One region of the Arthrobacter sp. NQ4 genome, then DNA from elsewhere that is predicted to be linked to it. Evidence: riboswitches for the same ligand, from Rfam matches in the RefSeq annotation. Region 1 holds a riboswitch; each other region holds the start of a gene.

Region 1 (9,663 bases):
CTCCTTGACCGGGGCTACGACAGTGATGTTGCCGAACGGGCCCCCTGGCTGCTCCTCGGCGCCAAAACCCTTTCCTACGCCGTCAACATGGCAGCGCTGCGCCATGCCCACAAACAGGGTGCCGACGACGTCATCTTCCTGTCCTCCGATGGCCGCGTGCTGGAAGGCCCCACGTCCACCGTGCTGCTTGCGCATGTGGAGAAGTCCGACGACGGCACAACAGTGAAGCGCCTCATCACGCCCCAGCTGGACAGCGGCATCCTGGCCGGCACCTCCCAGGGCGCCCTCTTCGCGGCCGCCAAGGCGGCGGGGTGGGAACTGGGCTACGGTCCCCTGGAGCCCCGGGACCTCATGGACGCGGATGCGGTCTGGCTGATCTCCAGCGTCCGCCTGCTGGCGCCCGTAAACCGGATCGACGGCAAGGAAATCGGCACCCCGTCCGTCCAGAAGGAACTGACCGCCGAGTTGAGCGAACTTTTCGCCGGCATCCACTAGGCCGCAACAAGCGGCGCAATCCCTTTTCCCACTCCCGCATCACCCGTAAGGTGTGGACCATGGACTCGCGAAACCTGCCGATTGAAAACCTGTCCTTCGACGACTGCTGGGAACTCCTCGACAATGACGCGGTGGGCAGGCTGGCCATCGTGGTGGACGAGCATCCCGAGATCTTCCCCGTGAACTACGCCGTCCACCTGCGCAGCATCGTCTTCCGCACCGCACCCGGGTCAAAGCTTTGGGGCGCCAGGATGGAACGGCCGGCAGCACTGGAAATAGACGGCTACGACCCCGCCTCGGAACAGGCCTGGAGCGTAGTGGTTCGCGGCGAAACGGAAATCATCGAGGACCAGGGCGTTAAGGATGCGGTGGACGCACTCGGCCTGGAACCGTGGCAGCCGGGCGAAAAGGCCCACTACGTGCGGCTGAACGCCAAAGCACTGACGGGGCGCCGGTTCCGCGTGAACCGGCCGGACATCTGGAACACCCGCCTGCAGGACCGGCGCCGCGCGTCCTTCGAATAGCGCCGCCCGGGCAATCCGCCGTCAGCAGGCCCCGGGGTCAGGCGGCGGGGCCTGCCGCCTGCCGTGACAGCTGTGCTTCCAGCCCCGACAGCAGGATGCCAAGTCCCTGGTCAAGTTCCGCCTCGCCGTCGTACTCTGCCAGGGCGGGAGCAAGGGCACGCAGCTTGGGGAATTCCTTCGCCGGCAAACGGTGGAGCCCCAGGCGCAACAGCACCTCGTTCTCTTCCGGATCCACCACGTACTCCTGCAGCTCGTTCAGGATGTGCCCGTAGAGGAAGCCGTAGTAGGCGCGGTAGACGTGGAGGGCATCGGCCGGCGCGAATCCTGCCGAGCCCAGCAGGGACAGGATCTGTTCCAGCGGCCGCAGCGTGCCCAGGGGGCGAAGGCCCAGGGGCGTGGAAAGGGGCCGCGTGACCAACAGGGGAACCACATTGGGATGCTGCAGGGCGAGCGCCCGCAAGCTGTGGGCGATCTTCCGCAACTGGGCTTTCCAGTCCGGGTCCGATGGATGGATGCTTAGCTGGTTGAGTACCAGCTCGGTAACCCCGTCCAGCAGTGCGGCGCGGTTCTCGGCGTAGCGGTAGAGGCTCATCGGATCCCGGCCGAGTTCCTGCCCCAGCCGGCGCATGGTCAGGGCCTCCAGGCTTTCGGCGTCCACCAACTCCAGGGCCTTGGCCAGCACAATGTCCCTGCTCAGCCTCGTTTTGGCCTGCCCGGGCTGGGAAGTGTTGGCGGAAGTCATCACAAAGGTCCTCACTGGCGGCCCTCGTCCCGAAGTAACTGGGACGGTTGCCTCATATCTGGTCTACAGGTAAAGTCTACATCGTAGACAAGATGACCTCTTGAGCTTTTCGGGACCTCTCAAGGAAAGCGGCTACACAATCCTTTGCCACCTTGTGCAGGGCATCGAGGTTCGCCGCTGGAGCCTACCGGCGGCACCACGCACCGAGCGAAGGGACGCCTCATGGCCAATTCGCAGTTTGATCTTTTCCTCCACGAAGCCACCTACGCAGACAATGCCTCGGAATCCAGCCTGGACCGCGACCGCCTCTACGGGCTGTACACCAGCTGGTGCTTCGTCAACGAGCAGCCCACCGGCACCGAGTCCAGTTTCTGGGCTGCCATGAAACACAAAGTCTCGGTTCGCCGCAACGGACTGCGCATGAAGGGGCCGGCCGCTGCGGACTACATCCTCAGCAGCTACCCGCGGCTTGTTTAAGGCCCCCCGGGCTGCCAACGGGCCGCAGGGTAACCAGCGGCGCATGATGACATGCTGTGGCACTTTTGTGCCGCAGCATTTTCATGCCCGGATGCACCCTGGAACCAGGCAAAGGGGCCGTCCCCCAGGCGGGAATCCCTAGGTGGGAACGATCCGGAAAAGGAACCTGGTGCGGACCATCACCCACAACAGGCCCAGGACCACGGCGTAGGCCGCGGTGTTGAGGAAGATGCTCTGCTGCTGGAGCGCCGGGATGTTTGTGACGACGGCGATCAGCACCACATGCATGATGAAGACATACAGCGTGGCGCGGCCCAGCGGAATCAGGAACCAGCCCAGGGCACGCTCCACCGGTTTCCAGTAAGCGCTGAGGAACGCGTAGGCGGCTACCACCAGGACCAGGACGTTGAACAGCCGGCCGGGCGCCAGGTAGGTCCGGCCGAAGAGTGCGTCATACATGGCGCGGTAGGAGGCGTCCGGCATGAGCGCCAAGCGGACGTCGTAGTTGTTGGCCAGGTACGGATTCCCCCAGGACAGGAAGGCCAGCGCAAACGCTGCCGCAGTGCAGGCCGCCACCACCCACGTGTGCGCCGACAACCACGCAACGATGCTGCGGCGGTAGTAGCCAACAACCAGGCCGAGGACGAAAAGCACCTGCCACACCAGCAGGGGAAACGAGTCCTCAAACTGGGATGGCAGGATCCTGAACCGGGTCACGGCGCCTACCGCGTACACGGCGAGCGTCGCCAGCAATACCCAGACGGCCTTGCCGCGGTTCAGCGCCGCAAGGATCAGCGGGCTGGCCAGCAGGAGCACCACGTACAGGCCCATGACGTTGAACTGCCAGGGACCGAACTGCAGCAGCACGATGGCCGGCAGCACCTGCGGCGGCACGGGGAACTGGAACAGCGACGACATGCCGGCGTAGAGGTCGTAGGTCCGGCCGGCGCCGCCGTGTCCTGCGCCGCCGGTCCCCTGGTCCACGAACGTGGTCAGGGCCTCAGTGTGGAAGAACGGGAGCAGGGAAAGAAGGAAGACGCCGATCAGCACGGCCAGGGCGGTCACGTAGAGCTTCCCGGCCCGGCGGGACGTCAGGTCCACCACCCGGCCGAAGTCCTCCTTGGCCTTGGGCCCGTACACCATGCCCACCACCAGGCCGGAGAACAGGACGAACAGCTCCGCGCCTGACACGAAGCCCACCGCCTCCTGGGTGAGCAGCTGGAACAGTGAGGCCATGCCCAGGTGGTTGACCACCACAAAGACAATGGCCAGTCCGCGCAGCAGGTCCACCCGCGAATCCCTGGTGGAAGGGTCCTGGTAGCTCCAGGACGTGGCGGTGTTGATCCGGCGGGGAACCTGCCACAGGGCCACCAGGAGGATGACCATGGCGGCACCAACGGTCCAGGGGGCGGCGCCGGAAAGCGTGTTGGCCCGCACGTAGGTGCCTGTGGACGCCACATCCGTGACAGGGCCGGTGACCATCGGCGATGCCTTCAGCCTGTCCAGGGCGGCCTTGGCAATATCCGGGCTTCCCGTGAGCAGCCAGCTGATGCTTGCCACGCCGGTATCCCGCGTGCTGGTCCGTTCGTCCCACACCACGGCGGCCGTCCCGGCGAAAGCGGGTGACGTGGCAGTGGCCACCACCTGGTCCCACCAGCCCGTCTTGATGTCCGCCTCGGGCGCCCCACCGGACGCAGGGCTGTAGAAGGCCGAAGTCTGGAGGAGGAAAGGCTTTTTGCGTCCCTCCACGTAGGTGCCGTAGAAGTTTTCGCCGCCGGAGGCCGTCAGCATCTCCTGGAGTTCGCCCGGACGCGGCGTCGTGTTGACGGCGGCCCCGCCGGCAGTGTCGTCGTGATAGGCGGTCAGGCCCACCCAGTCCACGGCGTCATCGCCCGGGTAGTAGGGGGCATAGGCGCTGTCGCTTCCGTTCCAGGTCCCGTCCCCGTTCGTATCCAGGAGGGAAAACCCGTCGCTTCCCGGCTCCGGGGCATTCCGGTTCCGTTCAAAGGGGTAGTCCTTGCCCAGGTAAGGCGCCCACACCATGGCGGCCCGGCCGCCGTCGTCCTTCTTGAAGGCTGCCGCCACGGCCTGGAAAGCCTGCCGGTACGTGGCCGGCTGCTGGCCCCAGGCCACCCAGCTGGCATTCATATCGGGGGCGAACCGGACCAGCAGTTGGCCCTTGAACCCCGATGTCAGGTCGCGGACCTGGGCTGCGAACGCTTCCGCCTCCGCGGGGCCGAGCTGGTCCAGGGGCACCGACGGCTTCACCGTGAGCAGGGCGTGGGCGCCTTTGGCTGCAGTTTGCTGCAGGAAGCCGTCGATGTCATTCCGCTCCGATTCGCGGTACGGAATGGTGATGTCGTGGCCGAAGACGGCGGGGCCGGCGCCCAGCCTGTCGCTGAAGCCCGCGGCCGTATCCTCACCCCACTCGAGGACCGCCCCCAGCCACGGCTTGCCCTTGTCCGGTGGAGCAGGCGCCGCGTGTGCCGGGCCTGCCGGGACCACCAGGGCCAGTAGGACGATGAACACCGCGGCGAAAAAGGCTGCGATGGAACGCGGACGGTTCCGCGGGATGGCGGCGTGGTGGTGCGATACGTGTGCCCGCATGCTGACAAGGACCCCCCGGTACTCATTGCTCTGGATACGGGGCGGCGCCCCCGGTAAGAACTTTATCGGCCCATGGGCATAACCCGTGCCGTGACGCGGACGGCTCAATTACGGAACATGACGACGGCGGCGATGCGGCCGGGCGCGGCAGGTGTTACGTTTTTGGGGAGTAATGAGTACCGGCGCCAAGCCCTGACTTGCCGGTCGGCAACCCTCCCTTTCGCGGCGGGGTGCCTCAGGTGAATACTCGGCATATCGACCGATTCGAGCTGCAAGCGTGAGAGAAGGAGATCCGTCGTGTCCGACGCACCCGCCCCTGACGAAAGACTGTCCTACCGCCTGATTACGGGCGCGGACAACCGTGAATTCTGTGAGCGGATCTCCGCTGCACTCGCCGATGGCTACGTCCTGCACGGCAGCCCGGCGGCAACCTTCAACGGCACCACCGTCATCGTGGCGCAGGCAATCGTCCTTCCGGCCGCGATCGCTTCCGCCGACGCCGCCGTGGCCACCGCCGTGGACCAGCTCGATGCCGAATTTGAGGGCGAGTTCGACGGCGAGGGCCACGCATGAGCTACGCGGGAGACCTGACGCCGCAGGAAGCCTGGGCCAAGCTGGAGCAGGGCGCCATCCTGGTGGATGTCCGCACCGAGGGCGAATGGGCCCACATCGGCATCCCGGACACCAAGGCCACGGACAACGATCCCCTGTTCATCCAGTGGACCTTCCCCGGCGGCATCCCCAACCCGGACTTCGTCAAGGACCTCCAGGAGCAGGCGCCGGAGGATCCCCACGCGGAACTGCTGTTCCTGTGCCGGTCCGGCCAGCGGTCCATCGCGGCCGCGACTGCCGCCACCCAGGCCGGCTTCACCGCCTACAGCGTGCTGGAGGGCTTCGAAGGCGAGCCCGACCGCTACGGCGAGCGGACCGTCAATGGCTGGAAGAACCGCGGCCTCCCCACCAACCTCGGAAAGAACTAAGTGACCTTCAACCCAGACGCCCCCGGCTGGAACCCCGACACCCAGGCAGTCCGCGGAGGCCTGGACCGCTCCAACTTCCAGGAAACGTCCGAGGCCATCTTCCTGAATTCAGGGTTCGTCTACGAGTCCGCCGCGGCAGCTGAACGGGCCTTCACCGGCGAGGACGAGCGCTTTGTCTACTCCCGCTACGGCAACCCGTCCGTGGCCACCTTCCAGGAACGGCTCAGGCTGCTCGAAGGCACCGAAGCATGCTTCGCGACGGCGTCGGGCATGTCCGCCGTGTTCACCTCGCTGGGTGCCCTGCTGGCTGCGGGGGACCGGGTGGTGGCCGCCCGGTCACTGTTTGGTTCGTGCTTTGTGATCCTGAACGAGATCCTGCCCCGTTGGGGTGTGGAGACGGTCTTCGTGGACGGCCCGGACCTTGACCAGTGGCGCGAAGCCCTGTCCAAGCCCACCACCGCCGTCTTCTTCGAGTCCCCGTCGAACCCCATGCAGGAGATCGTGGACATCGCCGCCGTCAGCGAACTGGCCCATGCGGCCGGGGCCACCGTGGTGGCGGACAACGTGTTCGCCACTCCCCTGCTGCAGCGCTGCGGGGACCTCGGCGCCGACGTCATCGTCTACTCCGGCACCAAGCACATCGACGGGCAGGGCCGGGTGATGGGCGGTGCCATCCTGGGCACCAAGGAATTCATCGACGGACCGGTGAAGCAGCTGATGCGCCACACCGGCCCCGCGCTTTCCGCTTTCAACGCCTGGGTCCTGACCAAGGGCCTGGAGACCATGGGCCTGCGCGTCAACCACTCCTCGGCGACCGCACTCCGGCTCGCAGAATGGCTGGAGGAACAGCCGGCGGTGAGCTGGGTGAAGTACCCGCTCCTGAAGTCGCACCCGCAGTACGGGCTGGCGGCAAAGCAGATGAGTGCAGGTGGCACGGTCCTTACCTTCGAGCTCGCTCCTTCCGGCGGACGCACGGGCAAGGAAGCGGCGTTCGCACTGCTGGACGGGCTGCGGATCATCGATATCTCCAACAACCTCGGTGACGCAAAGTCCCTGATCACGCACCCCGCCACCACTACCCACCGCGCCATGGGCCCGGAGGGGCGGGCCGCCATCGGCCTGAGCGACGGCGTGGTCCGGCTCTCGGTGGGGCTCGAGGACCCGGAAGACCTCCTCCGCGACCTGGAACAGGCGCTGAAGCAGATCTAGCGGGGGCGGGACCAGGTCCGCCTGGCCAAATACATATGTCAGTGCCTCGTTGGATGATGTCGGTATGGGAACCAGCGGTGGTGTCGGGGTGGTGCTGGCGTCGATCGATGCCTCTGTTGCCGCCCTTGATTCGCTGAACCGTCAGGACTCTTTCCTTGCTGCCGCGGCGGCTGCTGGTGCCGGTGTGGATGTGTTGCAGCGGCGGTATGGGATCCGGCTGGAACGGCTGGAACTTATGGCTCGGCTGGAGGCGCAGCTCGCTGCGATGCAGGCACGGGCCGCTGCTGAGGCAGTGGAGTTCCAGCGCGCCCTGACCCCAGCGGACGCCTCGATCCAGGACCGCACTTACGCGGACATGTCGGTGGTGGAGGAAATCGCCGGGGTGGTGACCATCAGCTCCGCGGCAGCGGGCGCTTTGGTGGACCAGTCACGGCGGATCTGCTCCCTGCCGCACGCCATGAACGCCCTGGCCGCGGGCGCGATGTCCTGGCAGCACGCCCGGATTGTCGCCGACGAAACCGAGGGCCTCACCACTGACGGCGCGGCGTCGCTGGTGGCGCATTTCTTCGACCCGGCCGCACCCCAGCCCGCCCGCGGCGCGGCCCCCGGTGACCTCGTACCGTCACGGTTCCGAGCCAAGGTCCGCGGGTGGCGGGAACGCCATCACCCGGAATCGATCGAGAAGCGCCATGTAAAAGGGGTAGCTGACCGGCGGATGGAATACACCCCCGAGCGGGACGGTATGGCCTGGGTCTCGCTCTACCTCCCCGGGGACACCGCCTGCGCCATCTGGAACCGCACCACCGCCACCGCCCGCGGACTCCAAGGTCCCACCGAAGAGCGCACCCTCACCCAGCTCCGCCCCGACATCGCCGCCTCCCTGCTCCTCGGCGCCGGGCACACCACACAGACCGGGAAACCGATGGAGGCCGGACAGGTCCCTGCGCCGCGGGCCGACGTCCTGGTGATGGTGCCGGTGTTCTCCCTCCTCGGCGTGACCGATGAACCCGCCGTACTGGATGGTTTCGGGCCGATCCCGGCGTCCATGGCGCGCAAACTTGTCGCCGACGGGGCGGAATCGTTCTACCGGGTCCTGGTCGACCCCCGCGACGGCGCACCACTGGAAATTGGCCGGAAAAACTACCGGCTCACCGAAACCATCAAACGCTGGATCAGGATGCGCGATGCCAAGTGCACCTTCCGGGGCTGCGCCAACCGCACCCCCGACAACGAAACCGACCACCTACAAGCCTGGCAACACGGCGGCGCTACCAACGTCGGCAACCTGGCCCAACTCTGCCCCAAACACCACCGGCTCAAACACCACAGCCAATGGGCACCGGACCTGGCCAACAAGAATGAACCACCCGGTTGGACCTCACCAACAGGCAGGCACTACAACCCAGAACACCAGGACTCAGAACCAACCCACTGGCCCGAGGGCATCCTGCCAACACAACGAAGCCCGCTGGAACAGGTCCTTCTACAGCGCCTCGCTACCTAGCACCTGCTTCGCTGCGGGTCTCTACACCTGCCGTTCTACAAGACACCTGAGGTTCTACAAGTCTGCGCGCCTGGCGGCTCTTGCCCCGTCAGGCCTGCCGGACACGCAGCAGCTCGGGCGTAGCCGCCACGTCCGCAAGGTCCAGCGCATCACGCATGGTCAGGTGGACGGCCTGCCGGACCACCGCGCCGAACCCCATGTCCTCCGGCGGCTGCCCCGCCAGGGCCTTGTCGCGGGCGCGGCGCTGTTCAGCGGACCCTGTCCCGCGGGCGATGATGTCCTCCACCCCCTGGCGGGCCAATGCGAGCTCGCCCTGTTCGTCAAGGACGGGGGCCAGGTAATCCACCAGGGAACGCACCACATCCGCAGCCGGCGCCGGCCGGAAGTTGCCAAAGTCCAGCAGTTCGCCGCTCAACCCGGCGCTGCTGGCCTGCCAGGACGCCATCCGCAGCAGGACGGTGGGAACGGGCGCAGGGTCCACGTCGTCCCGCCACTCCCGGCTGGCGGATTCCACAAGTGCCCGGACCAGCACGGCGATGAGTGCGGCGTCCCCGGCACGGAGGCATACGTCCGCCACCCGCACCTCCACCGTGGGGTGGTTGCGGGAGAGCCGCGCGTCGAAATAGAGCATGCCCTCGTCGAGCATGACGCCGCTGTCCAGCAGCCGGGTCACCACCCGGCGGTAGGCAGGGTACGTTCCGTAGATGCCGGCCGGGCCGGCTGTGGGCCAGCGGTTCCAGGCCTGGGTGCGGTAGCTTTCGAAGCCGGTGGGGACGCCGTTCCAGAACGGCGAGTTCGCGCTCAGCGCCGTGAGGACAGCCAGTTTGTCGCGGATGCGGTCCAGGACCGCCACCCCTTCCTCCGGCGATTCGATGAAGGTGTGGACGTGGAAACCGCAGGTGAGCTGTTCCTGGGCGGTGAGGCCGAAGCGCTCCAGCATCCTGGCATAGCGCGGGTCGGGTGTGGTGTGGCTGGGCGATGCCACGGGTGAGGTGGCCAGCGCCGCCACCCTGGCTCCGTGCTTCCGGGCTGCCTGGTCGGCCAGCGCCCGGCCTGCCCGGATCTGCTCCAGCAGGCCGCCGTACTCCCGGCACGGCCGGGTCTGCGTCTCGATCTGCTCAAGCT
Region 2 (9,663 bases), on a different contig from region 1:
CAGCACCGCGCAGACCATCTTCCTAAGCAACTACTACCTGCGCCTCTACGCCAGCCCCGGCTATGCGGCGCAGCACGGCCTGCCGGAAACGCTCGACGACGTGGGGCAGCACGCGTTTGTCTCCTACGTGGAGTCTGCACTCCAAGTGGCGGAGCTTGGGCCCCGCTGGTCATCGCAGCTTCCGACGCCCAGGACAAGCTTCCAGGCCACGAGCGTGTTCGCCCAGGTGGAGGCGGTGCGCCAGGGCGCCGGCATTGGGCTGCTGCCGAACTTCATGGTGGGAGACCGTGAAGATTTCGTGCCCGTGCTGCCAGGTGATTTTGAGCGCCAGCTGCCCATCTGGGCTGTTGCACGGCCGGAGTCGCTTCGGTCAGCGCGGGTGCAGGCCGTGATCGCGGCCCTGAAGGACGAGGTGAAGGAGCGGTCGTTGCTGCTCGCCGGGTGAGGAGCCGGGGCGGGTGAGGAACCGGGCCTGACGGTTCAGGCCCGGAAGAGCCGCCGCACTACCTGTCCCGCTGCGAGCGCATCAAGGCCCTCGTTGATCTCGCCGAGTGGCCGGGTGTCGGTGTGCAGCAGCTCAACCGGCAGTTTGCCGTCCCGCCAGTACCCGAGGTACCTGGGGATGTCCCGCGCGGGAACGGCGTCGCCCATGTAGGAGCCCAGCAGCCGCTTGCCGGCCCCGGCGAACTGCAGGGCCGGTACCGTCAACTCTGCGGAGGGGTGGGGCAGGCCCACGGAGACCACCGCGCCACCCCTGGTGACCCGCTCCAGGCAGGATGCGATGACACCGGCTGAGCCCACCGCTTCAATGGCGACGTCGACGCCGTCGCCGGCTGCTTCCTCAATCAGCCGCCCTGCGTCCTCCGGCGTCCCTACCGCGGTGGCCCCGGCGTCGCGGGCCAGCTGGTGCTTCCCCTGGTTGGGGTCGATGGCGATGACGCTCGTGGCCCCTGCCAGGCGGGCCGCCATCACGGCGGACAGGCCCACCGCCCCCAGGCCGAACACTGCCACGGACTGGCCGGGGCCGACTGCGGCGGTGTTGAACACCGCTCCCATTCCGGTGAGCACGGCGCAACCAAACATCGCCGCCACGGTGTCCGGGACGTCGTCGTCAATCACCACCACTGATTCCCGCGCAACCACCGCGTAGTCAGCGAAGGCGGAAACGCCCAGGTGGTGGTTGATCCGCTCCCCCGCCGGCGTCCGCAACAGTGCCGGACCATGGAGCAGGTCTCCGGATCCATTCACCTCAGCTGCCCGGTGGCAGAGCGCGGGCCTGCCGGACAGGCAGGCCCGGCACTGGCCGCAGCTGGGCACGAACACCAGAACCACATGGTCCCCCACGGATACGTCGGAGACGCCGTCGCCCACGGACACCACCCGCCCCACGGCCTCGTGTCCCAGGGCCATGGGAAGGGGCCGGACGCGTGAACCGTCCACGACGGACAGGTCCGAATGGCACAGGCTCGAGTAGGTGATGGAAACTCCGAGCTCACCGGCGCGCGGCTCCGGCCGCTCCAGCTCCTGCACCAGCAGGGGCCTGGACTCGGCGTAGCTCTGTTTTCCCTGGGCCGGGGCGGGAACGGTGGAGTAGAGGACGGCGGCTTTCATGGCCCTACTTCTTGCTGGCAGCGAGCAGGTCTGCCGTGCCCTTGGCGTCGGCCGCGTCAACGTCGTGCAGCGAGATGCCCCGGGTTTCCTTCAGGAAGAAGACCGCGACGGCGGTGATGGCACACGCGATGAGCAGGTACACCGCCACCGGGACGGAGGACTTGTAGGTACCCAGCAGGGACGCGGCGATGATCGGCGCCAGTGAGCCCGCCACGATGGACGTCACCTGGTAGCCGAGCGAGACGCCGGAATACCGCATCCGGGTGGGGAACATTTCCGCCATGATGGCGGGCTGCCCGGCATACATGAAGGCGTGGAACACCAGGCCGATCATGATGGCCGCCAGGATGATGACATCGTTCTTGGTGTCCATCATGGGGAAGGCGAAGAAGCCCCAGGTGGCACCCATGATGGCGCCGGCCATGTAGACGGGCTTGCGGCCGAAGCGGTCCGACAGCTTGCCCACCATGGGCACGACGGCGAAGTGGACGGTGTGCGCAAGGAGCAGCAGCAGCAGGATCCGCGTGGTGTCAGCCTGCACCACCGTCTTCAGGTAGGTGATGGAGAACGTGACCACCAGGTAGTAGAGGATGTTTTCCGCGAAGCGCAGGCCCATGGCGGTGAAGACGCCGCGCGGGTAGCGCCGGAACACCTCGGCCACGCCGTAGCCCTTGTGGCCCGCGTCCACCTCTTTGCGGGCCTCCAGGAAGATGGGGGCGTCGTTGACCTTGGTGCGGATGTAGTAACCGATGATGACGATCACTGCGGAGAGCCAGAACGCCACGCGCCAGCCCCAGCCCAGGAACGCGTCCTGGGTCAGCGTGGAGGAGAGGACGAACAGCACGGCCGTGGCCAGCAGGTTGCCCAGCGGCACTGCCGATTGCGGCCAGCTGGCCCAGAAGCCGCGTGACTTGCTGGGGCTGTGCTCTGCCACGAGGAGCACGGCGCCGCCCCATTCCCCGCCCACGGCGAAGCCCTGGGCGAACCGCAGGAATACCAGCAGCGCGGGCGCCCAGTAGCCGATCTGTCCGAAGGTGGGCAGGCAGCCCATGAGGAAGGTGGAGACCCCCACCAGGATGATGCTCAGTTGCAGCAGCTGCTTGCGGCCGAACTTATCGCCGAAGTGGCCAAAGACGATTCCGCCGATGGGGCGTGCGACGAAACCGACGGCATAGGTGAGGAAGGCGGCGATGATGCCGTCCAGTTCCGTGCCGGCGTTGGGGAAGAAGGCCTTCCCGAACACCAGGGTGGCGGCCGATGCGTAGAGGAAGAACTCGTACCATTCCACGACCGTGCCGGCCATGGAGGCCGTCACCACTTTCTTAAGGCCTGAGGCCTTGACGTCGGTTTCCTCTGTGCGCCTTGCGGCGGAGCTTTCCGTACTCATGCGAACTCCTTCGGCGTCGTCGTCGACACCACGGGGACCAGTCAATGGCAGACGGGTGTGATGCACACCACGAAAGCCGGATTCGATGAGTATGGTCTGCCTGCGGCGCAACCTCAACGCCGATTAGTGCAGAACGCATCTGCAGGAATGCACATTAAGGGCTGTGCGCCAGGCGGCGCCTAGACCAGGAAGCTGCTCCGCAGCCGGCCGCCCAACTGCCCGATCTCGGTGAGGAACCCGTCGTGCCCGATCGGTGCCTGGATGACATGGACGTCCACGTCCCCGGGCAGCGCCTGGGCCAGTTCGTGGGACTGCGACGGAAAATAGAGCCGGTCCGAGTCGACGGCGGCCACGAAGAACCGTGCCGTGGAGGCGGCGAGGGTTTCGGTCAAGGTTCCCCGTCCCCGGCACACATCGTGGCTCATCAGTGCCTCGGTCAGGGCGATATAGCTGTTGGCATCGAAGCGCTTCACCAGCTTGTTGCCCTGGTGGTCCAGGTAGCTTTCCACCTGGTAGCGGCCGCGGGAGGCAAGAACTTCCCCCTGCAGGGGCGACTCGGGCGCCTGGGGTGCCCGGCCGAAGCGGCCTTCCAGTTCGGCAGCCGACCGGTAGGTGATGTGGGCGATGCGCCGGGCCAGTGCCAGCCCATCTTCCGGGCACGGACCGCCGTAGTAGTCCCCGCCGTTGAAATTGGGGTCTTGCCGGATGGCCAGCGTCTGGGCCTGCGCGAAGGCAATCTGTTCGGCCGTGCTGGCGGCTCCCACGGAGATCACGGCGCAGCGCTGCACCCTTTCCGGGTACGTCACCGCCCATTCCAGGGCGCGGGCGCCCCCCATGGATCCGCCGAGGACGGCGAACCAGCTCTTGATGCCCAGCTGGTCCGCGAGCCTTGCCTCGGCAACCGTACTGTCGCGCAGCGTGACGAGGGGAAACCTGGAGCCCCAGGGATTTCCGTCCGGCGCGGGTGATGACGGGCCGGTGGATCCGTAGCAGCCGCCAACGATATTGATGGACACCACGAAGAAGCGGTCCGTGTCCACGGGAGCGCCGGGGCCGGCCAGCTGTTCCCACCAACCTTCTTCGTCGGTGTCGCCGCGGGTCACGTGGGTGCTGCCGGTCAGCGCATGCTCGATCAGGATGGCGTTGCTGGCGTCCGCATTGAGCGTCCCCCAGGTTTCGTAGGCCAGGGTGACGTCCGGGAGGTATCCCCCGGCTTCGAGTTCCAGACCCCCGATGGAGGCGTAACGCACGATTCCGTGTTCGGGGATGGTGGTTCGGGCGACGGTAACCGTCATGGCAAGACCTCTTCTACGCGCTTGCCTGCCGTCGTCTGACCGGCAGGCCAGGTCCTCACCCGGGGCACCCCACCGCGGATGGAGGGTTGCCGGCCAGCAAGCCGGGGCTGTCACTGGCACTCATGACCTGGTTCGAGTGTACGAAACACCCCCCACTCCAGGCCAAGAGTATGACTGGTTGTGACTTCCCGGTTTGCCGGCCGGCACATGCTGCGACGCTCGCGTTTGGGGCTACGCGTCGGCGCCCTTGGCTGCCCGGAAGCCTGCCTCCAGGTCGGCCAGGATGTCGTCGATGTGCTCCAGGCCAACGGAAAGCCGGACCAGGCCCGGGTGCACGCCGGCCACAACCTGCTGCTCCGGCGAGAGCTGGCTGTGCGTGGTGGACGCGGGGTGGATGACCAGGGAGCGGACGTCGCCGATATTGGCCACGTGGGAATGCAGCTCCAGGGCGTCGACGAAGCGCTTGCCCGCCTCTGCCCCGCCGGCCAGATTGAAGGCCACGACGGCGCCCGTCCCCTTGGGTCCGTACTTGCGGCCACGCTCGTACCAGGGGCTGGAGGGCAGCCCCGCGTAGGCGACGGATTCGACGTCGTCCCTTGCCTCCAGCCAACGCGCCACTTCCGTGGCGTTCGCAACGTGGCGCTCCACCCGCAGGCTCAACGTCTCCAGGCCCTGGGAAATCAGGAACGCGTTGAAGGGCGAGACGGCTGAGCCGAGGTCGCGCAGCAACTGCACACGGGCCTTGAGAATGTAGGAGAGGTTGGCGCCGAGTGCGCCGCCTTCACCGAGATCGCGGGCGTAGACCAGGCCGTTGTAGGTGGGGTCCGGGGTGTTGAAGCCGGGGAACCGTTCCGGATCCTTGCCGAAATCGAACTTGCCGGAATCGACGATGACTCCGGCAATGGCCGAGCCGTGGCCACCCAGGTACTTGGTGGCCGAGTGCAGGACAATGTCCGCTCCCCACTCCAGTGGGCGGATCAGGTACGGCGTGGACAAGGTGTTGTCCACAATGAGGGGCACGCCGGCCTGGTGGGCCACCTCGGAGATGCCTTCGATGTCCAGGACATCCTGGCGCGGGTTGGACACCACTTCACCGAAGAAGAGCTTGGTGTTGGGCTGCACGGCATCGCGCCACTGGTCCAGGTTGTCCGGATCGGCCACGAAGGTCACCGAGATGCCGAACTTCTTCAGCGTGTGCGCAAACAGGTTGTAGGTTCCGCCGTAAAGGCTGGGGCTGGCCACGATGTGGTCGCCTGCCTCGGCGATGTTCAGGACAGCGAAGGTTTCGGCGGCCTGCCCGGAGCTCAGCAGCAGCGCGGCCAGGCCTCCTTCGAGGCTGGCAATCCGTTGCTCGACGGCATCCTGGGTGGGATTGCCGATGCGGGTATAGATGGGCGCAAGTTCAGCCAGGGCAAAACGGTTGGCGGCGCTTTCAGCGCTGGGAAACACGAATGACGTGGTCTGGTAGATAGGCAGGGCGCGGGCCCCCGTGGCGCTGTCCGCCGCCTGGCCTGCGTGGATCTGGCGGGTTTCGAAGGACCATCCGTTGGACATCCAAATCTCCTTTGACATGGGCCCGGCATGCTCACCGGCAGTACGGGCCGCGCTTGCTCCCGGCTGTTGCCGGGGAGCCAGGTCTTCACCCGGGGCACCCCACCGCGGATGGAGGGTTGCCGGCCAGCGAGCCGGGGCTTGGCGCTGGCACTCATGACCTGGGCCCAGTCTAGGAACCGGACGGTTGCCGTGGACAGCATTGTGACGAACATGGTCTTCCGGCCACTGTCTCGGCCGAATAACGGGGGCGCCGGGCGCCACAAATACTAGTAAGGGTGCCCTTAGCTGAGAGCCTGATCACAAAGTGCCAAGATGTTCGCATGCGCATGGATCACGTCTCTTACGCCTGTGAACACGATGGCCTCGCGGCCACTACCGAACGTATTGCAACTGCCCTCGGCGTTGAGGCAGTGAAGGGTGGCGTACACCCCCGCTTCGGAACCCGGAATATGATCATCCCGCTCGCCGGCCACAAGTACCTCGAAGTCGTTGAGGTCCTGGACCACCCGGCATCGGACAAGGCACCGTTCGGACAGGCAGTACGTGCCCGCTCCGCTGCTGGTGGCGGCTGGATGGGCTGGTGCGTCGAAGTGGACGACCTCGCCCCCTTCGAGGAACGCCTGGGCCGCGCCGCCGTGAACGGCAACCGCAAGTTCCCGGACGGCCGCGAACTGGTCTGGAAGCAGATTGGCATCCTGGGCCTCATCGCCGATCCCCAGGTGCCGTACATGCTCAAGTGGGAGGGCGATCCCTCGCTCCACCCGTCCCACGCGTACGAGAGCAACCTCAAGATGAGCTGCCTGACCATCGCCGGTTCCGCCTCGCGCGTCACCGAGTGGCTGGGTGAGCCGGTGGAGAAGCCGCTCGAGGACGTTGCGGTGGAGTGGGTCGCCCCGCACGGAACCCCGGGCATCCTCTCGGTCACCTTTGAAACCGCCAACGGAGCCGTCACCATCTGACCCTCCCCCGTTCCTCCCCGGATCACTTCGGGGAGGTCCCCGGGTTGTGCCCGGGCAAACTTCGGCCGCCATTGGGTGGTGACAACGGCGTCACCACCCAATGGCGGCCGAATTAATTTAAGAAGCTGCCCCCTGCGCCGCTATGAAGGACGCCAGCATGAACCGTGCACACTTTGGATGTCAGTGCCTCGTTGGATGATGTGGGCATGGGAATCAGCGGTGGTGTTGAGGTGGTTTTGGAGGGTGTTCGTGCCTCTGTTGCTGCCATCGATGCGCTGGATTTCGAAGATACTTCCCTGGCTGCCGGCGCCGGCATTGGTTCCCGTGTTGACGTGCTTCAACGGCGGTATGAGATCCGGCTGGAACGGCTGGAGGTTGCGGCCCGGCTGGAGGCGCAGCTCGCCGCGATGAAGGCGCTGGATACTGCCGAAGCCGTTGCCTTCCAGCAGGCGATGACGCCGCCGGACGCCACTGTCCAGGACCGCACTTACGCGGACATGTCGGTGGTGGAGGAGATCGCCGGGGTGCTGACCATCAGCTCGGCGGCCGCGGGCGCTTTGGTGGAGCACTCACGCCGGATCTGCTCCCTGCCGCTGGTGTTCGATGCACTGTCCGCCGGGGACATGTCCTGGCAGCACGCCCGGATTGTCGCCGATGAGACTGAAGGCCTCACCACCGAGGGCGCCCTGGCGTTGGTGGCGCACTTCTTCGACCCGGCTGCACCCCAGCCCGCCCGCGGCGCGGCCCCCGGCGAGCTTGTTCCGTCCCGGTTCCGGGCGAAGGTGCGTGGTTGGCGGGAACGCCACCACCCCGACTCGATCGAGAAGCGCCATGTAAAGGGTGTGGCTGACCGGCGGATGGAATACACCCCGGACAAGGACGGTATGGCCTGGATCTCCCTCTACTTGCCCGGGGACACCGCGTGCGCTATCTGGAACCGGACCACCGCGACCGCCCGCGGCCTCCAGGGACCAGACGAACCCCGCACCCTTACCCAACTCCGCCCCGACATCGCAGCATCGCTGCTCCTCGGCGCCGGCCACGCCGAGGAAGACGGTCCCGGCCTCGGCATTCAGGGCACGGAGGGTGTCACCGGGGTCGGGAAGGTCCCTGCGCCGCGGGCCGATGTCCTGGTCACCGTGCCCGTGTTCGCCCTCCTCGGAGCCACCGACGAACCCGCCTTACTGGACGGCTTCGGACCAATCCCGGCGTCCATGGCACGGAAACTTGTCGCCGACGGGGCGGAATCGTTCTACCGGGTCCTGATCGACCCCCGCGACGGGGCACCACTGGAGATCGGCCGGAAAAACTACCGGCTCACCGAGGCCATCAAACGCTGGATCAGGATGCGCGACACCAAATGCACATTCCCCGGCTGCACCAACCGCACCCCCGACAACGAAACCGACCACCTACAAGCGTGGCAACACGGCGGCACCACCAACGTCAGCAACCTGGCCCAACTCTGCCCCAAACACCACCGGCTCAAACACCACACCAGATGGACGCCAGATCCGGCCAACAAGAATGAACCACCCGGCTGGACCTCACCCACAGGCAGGCACTACAACCCAGAACACCCCGACCCCGAACCGGCCCAGTGGCCATCGGGAAGCTTGCCGGTCGATGCTGTTGCGGCGCCCGTCGAAGCATCAGCTCGGCCCGGATCCATGGCTGGACTTGATGACACTGCCCGGCTTAGTGACACCGTTCCGCTGACTACGGCGCCACCATGGCGCGGGCCGCACCTATCGGAGGATCCGTTGTGGCAAGAGTTCCTTGCGGGGATGCCGGTGTGGCCTGATCCGCCTGTCGAAGAACCGCCAGGTGAGAACATGGTGGACCCCAGCGAGCTTTGCCCCACTGATCCCTTGTGGGATGAGTTCCATGCAAAGTTTTTCGAGCTGCCCGCTGACCCGCAGGCGGACTGGCAGCTGCTGCTGGGCATGTGAATGTGGGTGGTGTTGGGCATTGCGGGGACACAGCACTTGTGCCGCTCAGGTAGCCCCTAAGTCCCACTGCCAGGCCTCGGCGGCGCTATCCCAGCCCCACGGCCTTACCGAAGAGGCTGAAGCCGACGAATGCCACAATGTCCAGCAGCGCGTGGGCGATGACCAATGGCATGACGCGCTTGGTACGGGTGTAGAGCCAGGCGAAGACCACCCCCATCACCGCGTTTCCAATGAAGGGACCGAAGCCCTGGTAGAGGTGGTAGCTGCCACGCAGCAGCGAGCTGACGGCGATGGCGAGGGGCGTGCTCCAGCCGAACTTGCCGAAGCGGTCCAGGAGGTAGCCCACCACAATGACTTCCTCGAGCACCGCGTGGCGCATCGCCGACAGGATCAGGACCGGAACAGTCCACCAATACGAGTCCAGTGCGCTGGGAATGATGGCGGTGGTGATGCCGAGGGCCCGGCCGGCCGCGTAAAGCCCCAGGGACGGTATGCCAATCAGCGCGGCGAGCCCGACGCCCTGCAGGAGGTCCCTCCCGGGCCGGGCGAAGTTGAATCCGAGCTTTTGGAATGCCGAACCGGAGTTGCGTGCGTTGCCGGGCGAAGCCTGCCGCTGGTCGGTGAGGAAGTAGAGAACCAGCAGTACTGGAACCAGCGCAAAGATGATATCCAGCAGCTGGTAGGTGAGGTCGAAGTACTCGCGGGTGCTCTGCGACCGGTTCAGGGTGGAGGTGCCCTCGGCCAGCGGGGCGCGGGTCATCTTGTCGAGCAGCTGCACCACGGAGTAGACAGCGGACTGGCCCAGGGACAGGCCCAGGACGATCCAGACTTCGAGCCGCAGTCGACGGCGGGAGGGAACCAGCATGTTCCCATCTTGCCTTCAGTTTCTGGATCCGGCCTGATGG
Region 3 (9,663 bases), on a different contig from region 1:
GGAGAAGTCGACCGGCGGCCACCACCGCGTGCGCGACCGCACGGCAAAACGCCGCCCGGTGATGTCCGTGGGGGTAATGGCCACCAGATGGTCCTTGATACCCGGCTCCCACGGTTCCCGGTCGGCATCGGCGTCCGGCAAAGCCATCCGTTCCTCATCGAAGGGTTCCGGCCTGCCTTTGGCCACCACGCTCCAGACCTCCGTGGCGTACGGATTGAGCCCGTCCACTTCCAGGGCTGCAACTGCGCCACTGAGCAGGGCTCGCAGCTTGGTGCCCGGTGCCGTGCGGAACACCAGCGTTTCCCCGGCAACGGAAAAGTTCACCGGAAAGATCTCGGGCACGTCACCGTTGATGACTGCCAGCCGGCCGATGTAGGAGGACCGAAGATACCGCCAGCATTCGTCGGGATTCAACAGTTCGGTCCGGGACCCGGCAGGCGAATCAGTCATGCTACCGATCCTAGAGCCTGGACACCAGCCGCGCACGGGTGGGCACAGGACCCGGCATGGCGCCCGGACGTTGGAACAGGAACGTCAACCCGCATCTCCTGAAGAGGGATTCGACCCCCACGCAGGCGGCGATGACGGCCGCGGTCAAGGCAAGCGGGTAGACCAGCGCGATGGGCAATGACTTCGAGATGGCCGGCCCAACCGGCGACAAAGGGCCGTGGAAAGCCAGCACAAGGAAATCCATGATGGGCGTGTGCAGGAGGTAGATGCCAAGCGTGCGCCGCCCAATCCACGACCCTGCCACCGCAATGGGCCGGTACCTGGTGACCGCACTGATCATCGCTACCAGTGCAATGACAGCGGCCAGTCCTTGAACTATGAAGACGGCCTGATCGAGGCCGGGGTGGATCTCCGGCAGCGCCATCAGGGCAACGAAGGCCGGGAGTGACACCGCGAGACAGCGCAGCCTGCGGGCGCCCGCGATGTGCAGGAAGATGTTCTTTCCGTAGACACCGGCGGCGAAGAAGACCGCAAGCTCCGGGACTTTGCCCCACTGGCCGGCGGTGCTGTCTACCAGCACGGCGGTGATGATGCTCAAGGCTGCAAGAGCGGCCAGGACCACCGACGACGGGAGTTTCCTGCAGAGGGCCAGCAGCGGGACGTAGACGGCCAGGGCGTAAATGAACCAGAGGGGAGTGTCCGGGGCGATGAGCTGCAGGAAGAAATCGCCGGCAGAGCCAACCCGCTGCGGCCGCGGCGAACCCGCCAGGACGACGCTGAGCAGTGCATAGAGAAGCAGCCATACGGCGTACAGGTAGTAGTTGTTCAGGCTGTACTTCCACGCCCTGCCGTTCCCGAACCCGTTGCGGACCTTGGAGGCGGCAAGGATTCCGGAGACGGCAAGGAGCAGCGGCATGCGGACCGAGCCAAGTCCGGTGGCCACCATGTCCCAGAAGGTGAACGCTACGCTGGCCTCGTGCTCGAAGCGGAGGAAGTGCCACAACCCAACGTGGAAGAGCACCACCGCGACGACGCACAGGCCCCGTGCCGCATCAATCCATTCGACGCGGACCTTTGCCGGCTGCTCCGCAACGGCTGGTCCGTGATTCCCCCGTGACATTGCCCCAAGCTAACAGCGCGGCAGCAGGTATTTCTCTACTTGATGGAATATTGAGGGCGTTGAGGGTACCCTCACAAAGTGCAGCGCTGCCCCGGCACCGTTCACCGAAGGCGTAGCCGGCGCGGGACTGGATTCGGGCCCTGCATCGTTGACTTCCGTAAGGCCCCTGAGGGCACCCGACCGCCGAGAGCGGAACTGAATCCGGAGGTGCGCCATGGAACAGGCGCAGGAACCCATGCCAGCGGACACAGGCGACGTCCTGGACTCTTACTCGCAGACAGTGATGCGCGTCGCGGCGGCAGTCACGCCCCACGTCGCAGCCATTGAAATGACGGCGCAGCGCCGCAACGGACGGGTCAGGGTGGGCGCAGGCTCCGCAGTCCTCTTCACCGAGGACGGCTATCTGCTCACAAACTCCCACGTGGTGGCCGACACCCGGCAAGGCTTCGCGGTCTTTGGCGACGGCAGCAGGATGGAGCTGGAACTGGTGGGCGCGGACCCGTTGTCAGACCTTGCCGTGGTGAAAGGTTCGCGGCCCGGGATTCGGCCTGCAGAGTTCGGTGCGGCGGAATCGCTCCGGGTGGGCCAACTGGTGGTCGCAGTGGGAAACCCGCTGGGACTTGCCGGTTCGGTGACCGCGGGGGTGGTCAGCGGCCTGGGCAGGGCCATTCCGGTTTGGTCGGGCGGTAACCGGCGGGTCATCGAGGACGTCATCCAGACAGACGCGGCCCTGAACCCCGGAAACTCCGGCGGTGCGCTGGCGGACACCCACGCCAGGATCGTGGGCATCAACACTGCCGTGGCCGGAGCCGGATTGGGGCTGGCGATCCCGATCAACGCCACCACTCGCAGGATTATCTCCGCTCTGCTGTCAGACGGAAGGGTGCGCCGCGCGTACCTGGGCCTGGTGAGCACCCCGATGCAGCTCGGCTCGAGCGCCGTGATCCGCACCGGGCGGCGGCAAGGGCTTCGGGTGGTTGAGGTGCTGCCCGGTTCGCCGGCAGGCAAGGCAGGCCTGTCGGCAGGGGACGTCATTGTCACAGCCGGCGGCCACCCGGTCAGCAACGCCGAGAGCCTGCAGCGCCTGCTGTTCGCCGATGCCATCGGCCAGCCGCTCGACCTGGCCGTGCTGCGGGACGGCGCCGAGCTCCACCTGACGGCTGTTCCGGAGGAAATGACGGCCAACGGCGCTGGATAAGGGTCGACGGCGGCCCGGCACCGTGGGCGGGCACGTCCGGAAGGCGAAGTACGAAAGGCTACTGGCTGACCGGAGGCGCTTCCACGTCAGCGATGCCCACGAAACGCGTCCCCACGCCGTCGTACTCGCTGCGGACGCAGCCGGGGCGCACGGCGGGAACGTCCGAAGGGGCGTGGTGCCCGCACACCACGTAGGTGAAGTCCGGCCACCACTTCTTGGGCCGGGCGGCTTCCTCGTACCCGCAGACGGCGCATTCCAGGTGTACCCAGACGGGCCGTTTGCCGGTGCGGTTGGCCCGTGACTGCACCAGCCAGGGCGGGGGATTGTCCATGATGCCGCGGAGCTCGTCCTCCGACATCCATTTCGGCAGGCCGTGGCGCTGTGCCATCTCAAGGGGAACATCAAGGGTTATTGCTGCGTCGCGTCTGCTGATCATCACCTTCCACCATACGGGAGCCGGCCAAATCGGCAGAGGACAGCCCGCTTAACCGCCGAGGACGCAGCCCGGGTGCGGGGTGTCGCTGGAGACCCACAACGCTGAGGCGATTTCGTCAGCAAGGTCGTAGTCGCGGGTGCCGCCCGAACCGGCGATCCGGACCATCAGCGCGCCGCCAAACGGCCGCCGTCCCATCACCTCGACTTCGGCGTCGAGGTCGATGTCCTGGGCGGCGAGGTACCGCAGGAGCTCGGGGTTGTCATCGCTGATCCTGGTGATCTTGCCGCTGTGTCCCTGGTCCAGCGCGGCGAGCAGGTGGGCGCGCGGCATCAGGACCTGGCCGTCCGCGGTGGGGATGGGGTCGCCGTGCGGGTCCCGCTTAGGGTCCCCGAGCTTGGCGGCAACGCGCTCGATGAACGTATCCGACACTGCATGCTCCAGCTGTTCAGCTTCATCGTGGACCTCGTCCCAGCTGTAGCCGAGCCGCTGGACGAGGTAGGTCTCGATGAGCCGGTGGCGCCGGACCATGGACAGGGCCAGGCGCAGGCCGGCCTCGGTCAGCGTGACGGCGCTGTAGGGCTTGTGGTCCACCAGGCCCTGGTCCTTCAGCTTCCGGACCATTTCCGAGACCGAGGAATTTGCCACTCCCAGCCGCTGTGCCAGCTGGGAGGACGTGATGGGCTTGTCCTGCCATTCGGTGAATGAGTAGATGACCTTGACGTAGTCCTCGATCGAGGAGGAGGGCGCGCTGGTCTTCACATGCCCAAGCCTACCGGTTTGGCCGGTGCGGCAGAGTGCGCCGCTTCGGCCACCCCGCCGCAGACCGCGTGCGTCATGCCTTGGTGGCGCGCCAGGCCAGGGTGAGGTAGGGAAGGTCAAGTTCCTGGCCGGGGGCATGGGCCAGGTGCTCGTGCAGGTACCAGTCCAGGTTGGCCAGAACTTTTGCCCGCGTCGCCTCACCGGCCCGAAGGTAGTAGCTGCGCGACTTGGTGAGCTCCATCAAGTGCCCGGTGGTCACCCTGTCCTGCCAGTGGGTGACGTGACCTTCGAGCCGGTGGAATTCTGGCCCGACGACGGGCTTGTGGCCGGGCCGGTACACATCGCCGGCGTGCATGATCCGGGAGAGCCGGTGCACCCAGGGGACGGAGGTGTCCAGCTGGTTCCAAACCAGGCCAAGTGTTCCGTGCGGGCGCAGGACGCGCGCCAGCTCGGTGCTTGCCGCCAGGGGGTCGCACCAGTGCCACGCCTGGGCAACGGTCACGACGTCGAAGGCAGCGTCGGGAAGGCCTGTCGCCTCGGCAGTCCCCGGCGCAGCCGTGGCGGCGGGGCAGTGGGCCTTCAGCTGGGCGAGCATGTCCGCAGAGGGGTCGACGGCGGTGACGTCCAGCCCCATGGCCAGCAGCAATGCGGTGAACTTTCCCGTACCGGCGCCGACGTCCAGGGCGTCATGGGCTCCGGCCGGTACCAGCCACCGTGCAGATTCCGCAGGATAGCCGGGACGGACCCGCTGGTAGTGGCGGCCGCCGTCCTGGAAGCTCTGCCCGAGCTCCGTGCGCCGGCCGTGATCAAGCCTGGGGCCACCCCGAACCACGCGTGGCCTCCTTCTGGTGCTGCTTGCGGATGTCCTTCGAATTTACCGCATGCCCGGCATCAGCAGGCAGCCGCCGCCCCGCCGCCTAGTCGTCCAGGCAGGGGGCTGCTCCGGCCGTCCCGGGGGTATTGGGCGCCCAGTGCGGGTAGGTGCGGAAATCATTGGCGGGCACCCAGCGGCCCGCATCCACCACGTAATCCCATCCCAGTCCGTTGCTGCGCAGCGTCCGGATGCCGGCGAGGAGGCGTTCGGCGTCTTCCAGCCGCGAACCCACGCCGAAACTTGCCCGGAGGGAGCCGGACGGCAGGCCCAGGCGCTTCAGCAGGGGATGGGCGCAGAAGCGGCCGTCGCGCAGGCCCACCCCGTGCTCTGCGGAAAGGTAGGCGGCCACCAGCCCTGCGTCGTAGCCCTCGACCGAGAAGTTGACCACGCCGATGGTGTCCGTTTCCGGGTTGGTGTCCTTGAAGATCTGGTGGACGGTGACGCCGTCGATGTCCTGCAGGCCCTCCACCAGGAAGGAACGGATGGCGGATTCGTGGGCGTGCCACCGGTCCTGGTCGAGTTCGGCGATGACCTGGGTGGCGCGGGCCAGGGTGGCGGCGCCGAGGACGTTCGGCGAGCCCCCCTCGTGGCGGGCCGGGCCCGTGGCCCAGCTGACGCCGTCGAGCCGTGCTTCCTTGACCGCCCCGCCGCCGGCGAGGTGCGGGACACCGGTGTCCAGCCAGTCGGGACGTCCCACCAGGACACCCGCGCCGAACGGCGCGTACAGCTTATGGCCGGAAAAGGCGAGGTAGTCGACGTCGTCCGCGCTGATGTCCACCCTGCGGTGCGGCGCGAGCTGGGCCGCGTCCACCACGATCCGGGCGCCGTGCTGGTGGGCCAGCGCGGCCAGGGCCCGGATGGGAAGAATCTCGCCGGTGACGTTGGAGGCGCCGGTGACGGCCAGCAGGCTGACGCCGCCCTGCTCCAGCTCGGTCCGGACGGCGTCCAGGGTGCCGGTGATGGTGTCGGCGGCAACGATGCTGCGGTGCGGAACGCCCTGCCACGGCAGGAGGTTGGCATGGTGTTCGATGTCCAGGTAGAGGACCTCGCCGTCATGCCGGCCGTCGGTAGCAGGCAGGCAGCCGGCCAGGAGGTTCAGCGAATCGGTGGTGTTGCGGGTGAAGATGACCGAATCATCCGGCCGGCCGCCCACGAAGTCCCGGACGATGCTGCGGGCGTTCTCGTAAACGGACGTGCTGATCTGGGACGCGTAGCCGGCCCCGCGGTGGACGCTCGCGTAGTACGGCAGGATCTCGTTCAGGTAGGCGGAGACCACGGAGAGCGCCGGAGCGGATGCGCCGTAGTCAAGGTTCGCGTACCGGATGTGGCCGCCGGAAATCAGTGGTGCCTGGATTTCCGCGCCGGTGACGGCAGCAAGGGGACGGCCGGCAACGGCGTGGCGATCTCCGGGAGCGCCGGATTCGGCAATGGCGGGCTGGGGGGAGACGGTGGCAGTTGTCACAGAGACCTCACTTGAATACAGGACTCCGGCATAGGGAATCCGCGCTTGCCGCATCCACTCCGGACCGGCCTGGTCGTCACCCGGGGCACCCCGCCGCGAATGGAGGGTTGCCGGCCAGCAAACCGGGGTTTTGCGCTGGCACTCGTGACCTGCATAAAAGCGTAGGACATGGGGCGGCCAGGATTGAAGCCGCGGCAATTGTTAAGGGCTTTGTTACGCAATATCGAATAAACGACGCCGGACACCCCCGTCTGGAGGTGTCCGGCGTCGCAATATTCGCCTAAGGGGGCCAAACCGTGGCAGTTACAGCAGGTCGTCCAGGTACGGGTTGAGGCGGTGCAGCACCTCTGAGTGCAGGATCGAGTTGGTGGCCAGCGCGTTCCCGCCGAACGGTCCGTCCTCGCCTTCGAGGGAAGTGAACCGGCCGCCCGCCTCAACCACGATCGGCACCAGCGCAGCCATGTCGTAGAGGTTGAGCTCCGGTTCGCAGGCAATGTCCACCGAGCCCTCTGCCACCATGCAGTACGACCAGAAATCGCCGTAGGCCCGGGTCCGCCAGACGTCTTCGGTCAGCCCGAGGAACTCGTCGAGGTTGCCGCGTTCCTTCCAGCCGCTCAGGCTGGAGTAGGAGAGGGAGGCGTCGGAGAGGCTGGACACGTCGGAGACGCGCAGCCGGGTGGCAGCTGCCAGGGACCGGCCCATGTACGCGCCCATGCCCTTTGCCGCCCACCAGCGCTTGCCGAGGGCCGGGGCGCTGACCACGCCCACCACAGGCTCGCCTTCATCCACCAGGGCGATCAGCGTGGCCCAGACCGGGACGCCCCGGACAAAGTTCTTGGTCCCGTCAATGGGATCGATGATCCAGCGCCGTGAACCGTGCCCGGTGCTGCCGAACTCCTCACCCAGGACGGCATCGCGGGGCCGGGAGCGCGAGAGCTGGCCGCGGATGGCTTCCTCCGCTGCCTTGTCGGCGTCGGTGACGGGCGTCAGGTCCGGCTTGGTCTCAACGTGGAGGTCCAGGGCCTTGAAGCGGCTCATGGTCTGGTCATCCACGGAGTCGGCCAGGACATGGGCCAGGCGCAGGTCATCGTTGTAGCTCGAAGCGGGTTGGATCATGGTTACAAACTACCGTCTGTGGACGCTTCTGCCGGGAGAACGCGTCAGTTGACGCTGCCGAGCTCTTTGGTTTCCTGTGCGTCCATGCGCGGGTCCGTGCCGAGCAGCCGCCGGAGCGATGCCAGGCGTGCCGGGCCGGTGGGACCTGCGTGTCCGCCTGCCACCCAGTCGTCGAGGCCGCAGTTCACCGCGTTTGCAGTGTGCTTGCACCCGCGTTCACAGTTTTCGATGCCGGGGGACAGGTCGGGGAAGGAGCGCAGGATCCGGTCCGGGTCCACGTGTGCCAGTCCGAAGGAACGGATACCGGGGGTGTCAATGATCCAGCTGCCGGCCGGCGCGTCCGCCAGGCGCAGGGCCAAGGCCGACGACGACGTGTGGCGGCCGCGCCCCGTGACCGCGTTCACTCCGCCGGTGGCCCGCTCGGCGCCGGTCAGCGCATTCACCATGGTGGACTTGCCCACGCCGGAGTGCCCCAGCATCACGGTGACCTTGCCGTCGAGATGGGCGCGGAGGTCGGCCACCGCCGCGCTGTCCAGCCGGGCGGAGAGGCCGTCGTCCGACCGTGCATCGATCCCGGAGGCCTGTGCATCGGCGGTCCGGCTGATGATCACCGGGAAGTCCAGGTGGGTGTAGTTGGACAGCAGCTCCGCGGGGTCTTTCACGTCGGCCTTGGTGACCAGCAGGATCGGCTCGATCCCGGCGTCATAGGCAGCCACCAGGGCGCGGTCGATGAACCCGGTGCGTGGTTCCGGGTTGGCGGCCGCCACCACAATCACCAGTTGGTCGGCGTTGGCCACCACGGCGCGCTCGACGGGGTCGGTGTCGTCGGCGCTGCGGCGCAGGAGGGTGTGGCGGTCCTGGATTTTCACCAGGCGGGCAAGTGTGTCCGGTGCCCCGGACACGTCCCCCACGAGTGAGACGAAGTCGCCGGCAACCACGGGCGAGCGGCGCAGTTCGCGGGCCCGCGCCGCGATGACAACGCGTTCGTTGCCCGAGTCTTCGCCCACCACTGCCGTGTACCGGCCGCGGTCCACCGTGATGATCCGTCCGGTGACGGCATCGTCATGGCTGGGCCGGTCCTTGGTGCGGGGCCGGGAGCCTTTCTTGCTGGGGCGGATCCGGACGTCTGATTCGTCCCAGGAGTCAGTGCTCCGCGCCACTGCCGCGCCCTTCCGGCCCCGGGGTCCCGGCAGCATCCTGGGCCAGCATGTTTGTCCACAGTTGCGGAAAGTCGGGCATGGTCTTGGCTGTGGTGGCGATGTCCTCCACCTGGACGCCGTCCACCGCGAGGCCCAGGATTGCCCCGGCCGTGGCCATGCGGTGGTCGGCGTAGCTGTGGACTACGCCGGCGTGCAGCCGGGCGGGCCGGATGACCAGGCCGTCGCTGGTTTCCTCGGCGTCGCCGCCGAGCCGGTTGATTTCCGCGACCAGGGCCGCCAGCCGGTCGGTCTCATGTCCCCTGAGGTGTGCGATCCCGCTGAGCCGGGAAGGCCCCGTGGCAAGGGCGCACAGGGCCGCGACCGTAGGAGCCAGCTCACTGGTGTCAGCGAAGTCACCGCCCTTGATCTCCGGGCCGCCGGTGACGGTCAGGACGCCGTCAGCAAGGGAGACGGTGGCTCCCATCCGGGCCAGGATGCCGCGCCAGAGGTCGCCCACCTGCTGCGTTTCCAAGGGCCAGTTGGGGATGCGGACCGTACCCCGTGAGGCCAGGGCCGCCGCCAGGAAGGGCCCGGCGTTGGAGAGGTCCTGTTCAATCCTTTGGTCGAAGGCGCGGATGGGTCCCGGTGCCACCACCCAGTGGTTGGGGACAGAATCGTCCACTGACACGCCGGCGCCGCGCAGGACAGCCACCGTCATGTTGATGTGGTCCAGGCTCGGCACAGGCTTTCCGACATGCTCAAGGTGCAGGCCCTCGTCGAATCTCGCTCCCACCAGCAGGAGGGCGGAGACGAACTGCGACGAGGCGCTGGCGTCGATCACCAGGTGGCCACCCCGGACTGCGCCGGTGCCCTCCACCACGAACGGGAGCGACGACGGCGCGGTGCCGTCTTCGGCGGAAACGGCCACGCCCAAGGCTTTGAGGGCTTCGATGATGGTCCCCATGGGACGCTTCCGGGCATGGGGGTCGCCGTCGAACACACTGGCGCCGTTGCGGAGCGCTGCGAGCGGCGGGACGAACCGCATGACGGTGCCGGCAAGCCCGCAGTCGATCCTGGTGGCGGACGGCGCGGCTGCCGCCGGGAGCGGA

The links. Region 1 has a riboswitch for S-adenosylmethionine ahead of PUN51_RS08935 (DUF1737 domain-containing protein). Riboswitches for the same ligand answer to the same signal wherever they lie in the genome.
Region 2: another riboswitch for S-adenosylmethionine. It lies ahead of metX (homoserine O-acetyltransferase MetX); the one in region 1 lies ahead of PUN51_RS08935 (DUF1737 domain-containing protein).
Region 3: another riboswitch for S-adenosylmethionine. It lies ahead of PUN51_RS12960 (aminotransferase class V-fold PLP-dependent enzyme); the one in region 1 lies ahead of PUN51_RS08935 (DUF1737 domain-containing protein).

The regions. Positions count from the first base shown of each region.
Region 1 is NZ_JARETC010000004.1:81,993-91,655, reverse strand. It holds gene PUN51_RS08960 (aminodeoxychorismate lyase) at 1-495, shown strand, start outside; gene PUN51_RS08955 (pyridoxamine 5'-phosphate oxidase family protein) at 555-1,019, shown strand; gene PUN51_RS08950 (TetR/AcrR family transcriptional regulator C-terminal domain-containing protein) at 1,057-1,761, opposite strand; gene PUN51_RS08945 (hypothetical protein) at 1,984-2,238, shown strand; gene opgC (OpgC domain-containing protein) at 2,377-4,845, opposite strand; SAM riboswitch class IV at 5,014-5,129, shown strand; gene PUN51_RS08935 (DUF1737 domain-containing protein) at 5,143-5,418, shown strand; gene PUN51_RS08930 (rhodanese-like domain-containing protein) at 5,415-5,825, shown strand; gene PUN51_RS08925 (O-succinylhomoserine sulfhydrylase) at 5,826-7,034, shown strand; gene PUN51_RS08920 (HNH endonuclease signature motif containing protein) at 7,099-8,538, shown strand; gene PUN51_RS08915 (glutamate--cysteine ligase 2) at 8,627-9,663, opposite strand, start outside.
Region 2 is NZ_JARETC010000003.1:169,163-178,825, forward strand. It holds gene PUN51_RS07280 (LysR family transcriptional regulator) at 1-445, shown strand, start outside; gene PUN51_RS07285 (zinc-binding dehydrogenase) at 481-1,611, opposite strand; gene PUN51_RS07290 (MFS transporter) at 1,616-2,998, opposite strand; gene metX (homoserine O-acetyltransferase MetX) at 3,178-4,293, opposite strand; SAM riboswitch class IV at 4,306-4,421, opposite strand; gene PUN51_RS07300 (bifunctional o-acetylhomoserine/o-acetylserine sulfhydrylase) at 4,525-5,847, opposite strand; SAM riboswitch class IV at 5,892-6,006, opposite strand; gene PUN51_RS07305 (VOC family protein) at 6,168-6,806, shown strand; gene PUN51_RS07310 (HNH endonuclease signature motif containing protein) at 7,013-8,758, shown strand; gene PUN51_RS07315 (CPBP family intramembrane glutamic endopeptidase) at 8,844-9,623, opposite strand.
Region 3 is NZ_JARETC010000007.1:7,614-17,276, forward strand. It holds gene PUN51_RS12930 (pyridoxamine 5'-phosphate oxidase family protein) at 1-450, opposite strand, end outside; gene PUN51_RS12935 (acyltransferase family protein) at 461-1,570, opposite strand; gene PUN51_RS12940 (S1C family serine protease) at 1,785-2,768, shown strand; gene PUN51_RS12945 (hypothetical protein) at 2,827-3,204, opposite strand; gene PUN51_RS12950 (metal-dependent transcriptional regulator) at 3,253-3,963, opposite strand; gene PUN51_RS12955 (class I SAM-dependent methyltransferase) at 4,037-4,795, opposite strand; gene PUN51_RS12960 (aminotransferase class V-fold PLP-dependent enzyme) at 4,881-6,299, opposite strand; SAM riboswitch class IV at 6,336-6,449, opposite strand; gene hisN (histidinol-phosphatase) at 6,603-7,415, opposite strand; gene rsgA (ribosome small subunit-dependent GTPase A) at 7,460-8,575, opposite strand; gene aroA (3-phosphoshikimate 1-carboxyvinyltransferase) at 8,559-9,663, opposite strand, start outside.